Regions from separate parts of the Lactiplantibacillus sp. C232 genome, predicted to be linked through region 3. Evidence: predicted binding sites of a transcription regulator. Region 3 holds the regulator's gene; each other region holds the start of a gene.
What was found. Region 3 encodes LexA, which represses DNA repair genes until DNA is damaged. Its sites were predicted from a motif close to CNAACANNTGTTNG; they were not measured.
Positions count from the first base shown of each region.

Region 1: MZO41_RS01225 (replication-associated recombination protein A) is a predicted target of LexA. The motif match lies at 1,760-1,773, and genes of this name have one in related genera.
Region 2: dinB (DNA polymerase IV) is a predicted target of LexA. The motif match lies at 1,326-1,339, and genes of this name have one in related genera.

Region 1 covers NZ_JAMSKZ010000001.1:244,842-248,056, forward strand. The annotation lists gene gnd (NADP-dependent phosphogluconate dehydrogenase) at 214-1,650, shown strand; gene MZO41_RS01225 (replication-associated recombination protein A) at 1,819-3,168, shown strand.
Region 2 covers NZ_JAMSKZ010000014.1:40,361-43,575, forward strand. The annotation lists gene tgt (tRNA guanosine(34) transglycosylase Tgt) at 1-786, shown strand, start outside; gene yajC (preprotein translocase subunit YajC) at 864-1,247, shown strand; gene dinB (DNA polymerase IV) at 1,377-2,510, shown strand; gene MZO41_RS12615 (DHH family phosphoesterase) at 2,603-3,215, shown strand, end outside.
Region 3 covers NZ_JAMSKZ010000007.1:163,885-167,099, reverse strand. The annotation lists gene MZO41_RS08795 (hypothetical protein) at 1-153, opposite strand, end outside; gene MZO41_RS08790 (DNA alkylation repair protein) at 457-687, shown strand; gene lexA (transcriptional repressor LexA) at 777-1,409, opposite strand; gene MZO41_RS08780 (DUF896 domain-containing protein) at 1,561-1,800, shown strand; gene MZO41_RS08775 (YneF family protein) at 1,898-2,134, shown strand; gene MZO41_RS08770 (lysophospholipid acyltransferase family protein) at 2,191-2,826, opposite strand; gene MZO41_RS08765 (tRNA1(Val) (adenine(37)-N6)-methyltransferase) at 2,938-3,215, shown strand, end outside.

The sequences.
Region 1 (3,215 bases), on a different contig from region 3:
TTATTTTACTGTAAGCCTAGCACGGTGTTTTTAACTTTGTCAGTTGGTGCTGTTTGAAAAGCAAGTAACCTTGTTGGATGGTTCTATGAAAATTAATTTCTTCCCGCGATAAATTATATGAAATTAATTTTAAAATTTGCGGTCATTTACTTTATTAACAGCGTGTTTTTTGGTACGATAGTTGCGTATTAAAAATTGGGAGGCAATAAACTAATGAGTAATGAAAAACCACAAATTGGTGTCATTGGGATGGCCGTCATGGGTAAGAACCTGGCGTTGAACATCGAAAGCCGCGGCTACAAGGTTGCGATTTTTAATCGGACTGGTGCCAAAACTGAAAAGGTCGTTAAGGACCATGCTGACAAGCAATTAGTACCAAGTTATAAGATCGAAGACTTCGTGGCTTCACTTGAAACGCCACGACGGATTATCATGATGGTTAAGGCTGGTAAGCCAACCGATGCCGTTATCGATGAATTATTACCACTATTAGATAAAGGCGACGTCTTGATTGATGGTGGGAACACCAACTTTAATGACACGATGGCGCGTAACGCCCGCTTAGATAAATCCGGAATCAACTTTATTGGTATGGGTGTTTCCGGTGGTGAATTAGGTGCCTTACAAGGCCCTTCATTGATGCCTGGTGGTCAAAAGGAAGCTTATGATTTAGTTGCCCCAATCTTGGAAAAGATTTCTGCTAAAGCGCCTCAAGACGGTGCACCATGTGTGACTTACATCGGCCCGAACGGTGCTGGTCACTACGTTAAGATGGTCCACAACGGGATTGAATACGGTGATGAAGAGTTAATCGATGAATCATACAATATCATGCGCAACGTCGCGGGCTTGTCCGTTGATGAAATGTCCGATATTTTTACGGACTGGAACAAAGGCGAATTGAGCAGTTACTTGATCGAAATCACCGCTGACATTTTGTCACGTAAGGATGATTTAGGTGCGGATAAGACTAAGCCAATCGTTGACATGATCTTAGACCGTGGGAACAACAAAGGAACTGGTAAGTGGAGTTCCGAAGATGCCTTGAACGTTCAAGTGCCACAATCCGTTATTACGGAAGCGGTCTATGCGCGTTACATCTCAATGATGAAGAACGAACGGGTTGCCGCTTCTAAGAAATTAGCTGGCCCAACCGCTGACGTTGACTTGCCAGCCAAGAAAGAATTGGTTGAGAAGATTCGTCAAGCCCTCTACTTCAGTAAGATTATGAGTTATGCGCAAGGCTTCGAACAACTTCGTTTCGCTTCTGAACATTATGGTTGGGACTTGAAGTTCGGTGAACTTGCCCAAATCTGGCGTGCTGGTTGTATCATCCGGGCCCAATTCTTACAAAACATCACGGATGCTTTTGATAAGAAGCCTGATTTAAATAACTTATTGATGGACGACTACTTTGCCGACATCGCCGCCAAGTATCAACAATCAACACGTGAAGTGCTTAGCTTAGCAATCCAAGCTGGTGTACCGGTACCATCATTTAGTGCGGCATTGTCATACTACGACTCATACCGGGCCGAAGTGTTACCTGCTAACTTGTTGCAAGCGCAACGGGACTACTTTGGTGCGCATACGTATGAACGGACTGACCGTGAAGGGTTATACCATTACAGTTGGTACGAAGAACAATAAAATCATTTTGAATGAACTAAACTGTGTCTAATGACGTTACGCGTGATTAGGCGCAGTTTTTTTGTGCTGTGGGTGGCTGTGCGGTAATGATCGTTGGTTTGAGTGGATTAGAACGTACGTTTGCGTTAAAATTGAGAGTAATGAATAAACGCGAAAGTGGGGGTCGCCATGCGACAAGAATCATTATTTAACCCGGATAAATCTAGTAGTAGTCCGTTGGCTTACCGGGTCCGGCCAGTGACGCTGGCGGATTTCAAGGGCCAAGAGCATCTACTTGGCCCGGGTAAACTATTACGACAATTAATCGCAGAAGATCAGTTACCATCCCTGATTTTTTGGGGACCACCGGGAGTCGGTAAGACCACGCTGGCCGAAATTATTGCGCAACAGACCCAGTCGCACTTTATTACGTTTAGCGCGGTGACGAGTGGCATTAAAGAAATTCGGCAAATCATGGATGAAGCGGAGGCTAATCGAGATTTTGGTGAAAAGACCATTGTTTTTATTGATGAAATTCACCGGTTTAATAAAGCCCAACAAGATGCCTTTTTGCCATATGTTGAGCGCGGCAGTATCACGTTAATTGGTGCGACGACGGAAAATCCCTCATTTGAAATTAACGCGGCCCTATTATCACGGTGCAAAGTATTGGTCTTAAAGGCATTGACGCCTGATGCATTAGAAGCTGTCTTACAGGGCGCTTTGCAGAATCCGAAGGGGTTTCCGGATCTTGAGATTACGATGCAGCCTGATACACTACGGTTGATCGCAGAATTTGCTAATGGTGATGCTCGTATGGCGCTCAATACGTTAGAAATGGCTGTTTTGAACGGTGACCGCGATGGCAAGCACGTTACGATTACTACGGCCGGGTTATCGCAACTGATCAATACTAAGTCGTTGCGCTACGATAAGCATGGCGAGGAGCATTATAATATTATCTCCGCGTTACATAAATCAATGCGTAATAGTGATGTTGACGCGGCGATTTACTGGTTGATGCGGATGCTAGCCGGCGGTGAAGATCCGCTGTATATCGCTCGGCGTTTGATTCGGTTTGCGAGTGAGGACATTGGGCTAGCTGACCGGCAGGCATTGCCACTGACGGTAGCAGTCTTTCAGGCGTGCCAGTTGATCGGTATGCCTGAGTGTGACGTGAATTTGACGGAAGCAGTGACTTATTTAGCCTTAGCACCGAAGTCCAATGCATTATACGCGGCTAAATCGGCAGCGCAAGCAGATATCAAAGCGACGGGTAATTTACCGGTCCCCTTACAGATTCGCAACGCACCGACAAAATTAATGAAAGATTTAGGTTATGGTTCTGATTACAAATATGCCCATGATACAGCGGCCAAATTAACCACGATGACGACGATGCCACCTGAGTTAAAACAGCACCGGTACTATGAGCCGACTAGCCAGGGACAGGAGAAAGCCTGGCAACAGCGCCTAGCTGCTATTCGCCAGTGGCACCAGCAACATCCGCAAACCGAACCGTCAGATGATGAGACATAAAGATTGCAATTTAATGAGAATTCACTAAAATTAGATTTGGGTGAGGA
Region 2 (3,215 bases), on a different contig from region 3:
CATCTGAATGGCTCAAAGATGTTCTTATCTCCTGAAAAGGCTATTCAAATCGAAAATGATCTTGGCCCAGATATCATGATGAGTTTGGATGAATGCCCACCATTCTTTGAAAGTTACGACTATGTTAGCAAGTCAGTTGCCCGGACAAGTCGCTGGGCAGAGCGGGGGTTGAAGGTTCATCAACACCCTGATTACCAAGGCTTATTTGGGATTGTTCAAGGTGCGGGCTTTAAAGACTTGCGTGAACAGAGTGCCAAAGATCTTGTTAGCTTGGACTTTCCAGGCTACTCGATTGGGGGCTTATCAGTGGGTGAATCGAAGGCTGAGATGAATCATGTTTTAGACTTCACGACGCCACTATTGCCAGAAAATAAACCCCGTTACTTGATGGGAGTTGGCTCTGCGGATGCCTTGATCGACGGTGCAATTCGTGGGGTCGATATGTTTGACTGTGTCTTACCGACTCGGATTGCCCGTAATGGCACTTGCATGACGTCCCATGGGCGTTTAGTTGTCAAAAATGCGGCCTACGCTCACGATTTCACCCCGTTAGATGATAATTGTGATTGTTATACCTGTCGTAATTTCACGCGTGCTTATATTCGTCATTTGATTAAGGCGGACGAGACGTTTGGTTTGCGTTTGACGAGTTATCATAACTTATATTTCTTGTTACACTTAATGAAGCAAGTTCGTCAAGCCATTATGGATGATAATTTACTGGAGTTTCGCCAGAACTTCTTTGAAATGTACGGTTTTAACGATAAAAACCCGAAAAACTTTTAGTGCTACTGGTATTTCAGACTGTAATTTGTTAAAGTTAAAGATAGTCAAACTTTTAATTAGAGTAGGAGCGATATTAAATGGGTCAAATGGCATCAATTCTGTTTATCGTGGTCATGTTCGCATTCTTATACTTCTTCATGATCCGTCCACAACGGAAACAACAACAACAACATCAACAAATGTTAAGCAAAATCAAACGTGGTGACAAGGTTACGACAATTGGTCGCTTGCACGGGGTCGTTGATGAAGTTAACGAAACCGAAAAAACAGTTACTTTAGACTGTGATGGCATCTACTTGGTTTTTGATTTGAACGCTGTTGCTAAGATTTCTCCAGCCGAAGATGCACAAGCTAAGACAGTTGCACCAGAATCTGGGGCAGCGGCTGAATCAGCTGCTACTTCTGAAGTTGAATCGGCAAGCTCAGCCGCCGACGATAATGCTGATTCTGAAGCAAAATAGGTTTACACCATAAGTGGTCGATCATTACTGATGACCGCTTATTTTTTTTGCTTATTTTTTGGTCTTGAAACGCGCTTTTGAACGTATGTTCGTGTATAATGAAAGTACTAAGGATTGGAGGGGCGGCGGATGGCACAGTCAATTGTTGAAGCGCCTATTCGGGTGGATACGAGTCGGAAAATTATTCATGTGGACATGGACGCGTTTTATGCGTCGATCGAAGAGCGGGAGCATCCAGCCTACAAGACGCAGCCGTTAGTGATCGCGCATGATCCTCGGCAGACAGGTGGGCGAGGCGTTGTGACGACGGCTAACTATGTTGCCCGCCAATTTGGTGTTCACTCGGCGATGCCAGCTGCTAAAGCATTAGAACTCTGCCCAACAGCAGTATTTAAGACGCCCAACTTTCCGTTGTACCGCGAAGTTTCGGCGCAGATTCATCGTATTTTCCATGAGTATACAGAGATGATTGAGCCAATTGCCTTTGATGAGGCTTACTTGGATGTGACTACGAATAAGAAACACATCCATAGTGCGGTCGAACTGGCGCACCGATTACAACAAGAAATTTGGCATCAAACACATTTAACTTGTTCAACGGGAATCTCCTACAACAAATTCATTGCCAAACTAGCATCAGATTATCGAAAACCAGCGGGTGTGACGATCGTATTACCACAGGATGCAGAACCATTTTTGTTACGTGAACCCATCGAGAAATTTCGGGGTGTCGGTAAAAAGACGGTACCTAAAATGCACGATTTAGGAATCAAGACTGGACAGGATTTATACGCACAGTCTGAATTAGACCTAATCAAACAATTTGGCAAGTTGGGCTATATTTTATACCGGCGAGTGCGCGGCAGTGATGATCGGCCAGTCGAGTATTTACGTGAACGGAAATCAATCGGCAAAGAGCGGACGTTTGGACCGTTTCTCCAATCGACGACGGAAGTTAATACGCACTTGAAGGCCATCGCTAAGTTGGTAGCAGCTAGCATGCAATCGCATCAGCGCCACGGTAAAACACTCGTTCTCAAGTTGCGTTACGGTGACTTTGTCACAATTACCAAGCGGCGAACGTTCGGTGAATTCATACCTAATGACGCGGCCTTGTTTGAGCAGTACGCCGAAGAGATTTTTGAAGAGGTGGTCGATGATCATTTTAACTCTGGCATCCGCCTGTTAGGGATCACGCTAACTGGCTTGGCACCACTGGCGTTTGAGAACTTAACGTTACCACTTTATCCAAATGATAATTAATTTATTTGGCGCGACGCGGATTCTTCGGTATACTGGAGTACTGTGACAGTTTAATCGCCACCAGTAAATTATGAGAGTAAGAAGGTTCATTTATGACCGTCCAAACAGCAATTTTTGACTTAATTAAACAAGCAAAAACAATCATCATTCATCGTCATCAGCGACCTGACCCAGACGCCATCGGAAGCCAGTTAGGGTTAGCAGCTATCATTAAAGCTAGCTTTCCTGCGAAGCGGGTATTGACACCTGGAAAACAGTACCATGGTTTTGACTGGTTAGGACAAATGGATGAGGTTACCGAAGCGGACTATCAAGACGCACTAGTATTAATTCTTGATACCGCTAATCAGCCCCGAATTGATGGTGAACTTTGGAATCAAGGTAAGACAATTGTTAAAATCGATCATCACCCAAACGATGACGCTTTCGGTGACCCACAGTGGGTCGACGTTGATGCTTCCAGTACGAGTGAGATGATTTATAATTGGTACGCACCCCTTGCGGCGGAGTTAACGCTAACGGCTAACGCCGCTCGGTTGTTGTATGCCGGCATCGTTGGGGACACCGGTCGCTTTCTATACTCTGCGACCAAGCCTAGTACCATGCGAGCAGCAGCGGCCTTAATGGAAGCCGGTGCGGATGCTGAAGCTGTCAATCGTATTGAAGATACCATCACGTTACCAGTCGCACGGTTGTCGGCCTACG
Region 3 (3,215 bases):
AGGCAATTTAACGACCGCGTAGATGGTGACCAGGGCGCTGAGGACCGTAATTAGTGTTAGAAATTTCCAACCACCACCGGTTTGACGTGCGTAAATCACGGAAAATAATGCTAATAGAAAAACAATCAAGCCCATAATGGCTAGGAACAACATGTAACCAACTCCCAATGTTTAAAATAGTATAATCATTATACCATTGAACTATTGGCTGTTCGTCACAGATTTGAAATATTTTGAAAAGAGATCCGACTAATAACCAATTTGACGCCAGCACTTTTTCTGTCGATACATCGGGAGAATCAGGCGCCGCTGATTCAATAGCAATGGTGCTACCACCAAATCACAGTAACGCCACAGTGGGATAGTGTTGATGCCTGGCGCAAGGTTCTTGCAGCGTATCTCTCAGCGCACGGTTGTTTACAACAAGCGGGTGGTATATTTACGAGCTACCGATAAATAGGTGCGACGAGTAGGTATCGCGCTTCGATTAGGCTTGAAAGAGGACGGATTGCCAATTTACAAACGGCGATACTAACGAATCGGGGTGATGATGACTTTTTTATTCAGAAGGCAATCGGTTGGGCACTACGGGATTATGGCAAGGTGAATCCGGAATGGGGGCGTGCTTTTGTCGCAAATAACGTGCTCTCGTCCCTGGCACGGCGGGAAGGGTGTAAATATTTGTGAGTGGAATCTGTAGGCATGCCATCAACCTGCTCTAAAAACTGGCGAATAAAAAAGATGACAAATTGAATTGTCATCTTGTGGGTGATAGTTTACTGAAACAGCATGTCGCGATATAAACCGACAACTTTGCCTAATACAGAGACGTTGTTCAAGATAATTGGCGCCATCGTGTCGTTCTCAGGTTGTAGTCGGTAGTGATCGGCCTCTTTGAAGAATCGCTTGCAAGTCGCTTCATTTTCATCGGTCATGGCAATGATGATATCACCATTGTCAGCGGAACTTTGACGCCGAACAATGACTTGATCACCATTCATGATACCGATATTGATCATACTTTCGCCACGGATGGTGAGCATGAAAAGGTCGCCACCGAATGATTCAAGTTCCTTAGGAATTGGAAAATAATCCGTCGCTTCCTGTACGGCAAGAATTGGTTGGCCGGCGGTTACCGTTCCAAGTACCGGAATTTGATGTGGCGTAGTTTCGACGCCCAGTGCTTCGAAACCGGCTGGCGTTACCTCAATGGCACGTGGCTTAGTTGGGTCTTTTTGGATGTAACCTTTTTTTTCTAGTCGTGAAATGTGGCCGTGAACGGTCGAAGTCGAAGATAAGTCAACGGCTTCACCAATCTCACGAACGGTTGGCGGGTATCCTTTTTCATTGACACGTTCATAAATAAAGCGAAGAACGGCCATTTGTTTGCTTTCCGATGTTTTACTCATCTTGGCACCTCATTTTTTATTTTCATTATTGGTTAAACCAATTGTAGCATAGCGTTTCATAGCTTTCAAACAAATGTTCGGTTGACAAACACTATTAATTGATTTAGGGTCTAATTTCGTGTATATTTCAAGAGTGAAAGGGGCTGCTGATTTGATTTCAAAAGAATTGCTTGCTCGGATCAATGAGTTAGCTCATAAGGCGAAAGCCGAGGGGCTCACCGAGCTAGAAGAAGCCGAACGTCAAGAGTTGCGGCAAAAATACTTGAAGGAATTTCGCGCCGGTTTTCGGCAACAAGTTGAAATGCTTCAGGTTTATGATAAAGATGGTAAAGAGGTTACGCCAGAAAAGGTCCGTCAAGTGCAACGCGATCGCGGTCTTCGAGATGATTAACCGATTTCAGGAAAATTTGTCAACTGACAAATTTTCCTTTTCTTTTATTATTAATTTGTGTAGACTAGTTTAATGAAGACTGTAATAAGGGAGGGGAATGACTGTGTCTACAGGAATTTGGATTTTAATCGTCGTTATCGGCGTATTGGTTGGGTTAACTGGTGGTTTCTTCGGTGCCCGGCACTATATGCAAAATTACTTGAAGCAAAATCCACCAATTAGTGAAGAGATGCTTCGTAGTATGATGATGCAAATGGGTCAACGCCCATCCGAAAAGAAGTTACATCAGATGTTGAATTCGATGAAAGCTGCATCTAAAAACGATAACAAGTAGTAAAAAGTGTCGGCTCGCTTTAAATTGCGATCACCGACACTTTTTTATTATCGAACTTAATGTTTCTGACGGGTTGTAGCAGGATCAACGTATTTGAACGTTGGGTCGATTTGACGATCCAAGTCGTCAAAAGCGTGCAACATTTTAGTCTCAATTTGTTTTTGACCAGCTTCATCCAATTTCAGTTTACGATCAATATCAATCGGTTGACCGAAACGGACGGTAACCCGCTGACGGCTAAAGAGTTGTTTGAAGGTCAATGGGCCTTGGTAAACGGTTGGGACTAGTGGAACACCGGCCATCTTAGCGATGACGGTTGCACCGCCCTTAAGTTCTTGTGAGTGGCGCGTTCCTGATGGAAACATGATTAGTGAAAGCTTACCGCTGCGCAAAAATTTGACGGGGGTCTTGATTGCTGAAGGTCCTGGATGTTGCCGATTGACAGGAAAGGCGTTCGCATGAACGAGAATGAACCGCAGAACGGGATTCTTAAATAGTTCTTCCTTGGCCATAAAGCTAAATTTCATTGGACTGCCAGCCAGTGCATAGTACAACGGGTCAAACCACGTGCGGTGTGGCCCAACTAAGATATAGGCCCCCTCTGGTAGGTTTTCCCGTCCTTGATAGCGGGGCCGACCGTTAATAATGGTGATGATTAGCCGGACTAGTCCGCGCATAAATGAATAAAACATCACGATCTTCCTTTCGTTTAATAACTGCTCACAGTATGACGAAATTTGGCAAATTCTGCAAGTTAATTGTATGATAGCTGTGCGACGAATTGAATGGAGAGGTGGCCGAATATGGCAGACGTCACGTTACACGCCGATGAGCGTATTGATCAATTATATAGTCAAGATATTCAAATCATTCAAAGTTCCCAAGTCTTTGCGTTCTCACTGGACGCGGTTTTATTGGGTGACTTTGCCCAGGTTGCGAAGGGTGCTAAGAGCCAGATTGTGGATCTCTGTGCTGGCACTGGCGCAGTAGGTCTATTCGCCAGTGCCAAAACTCAAGGTCATATTACGGCGGTCGAAATCCAGCCCCGGTTGGCTGAGATGGCCCAACGCAGTGTTATTTT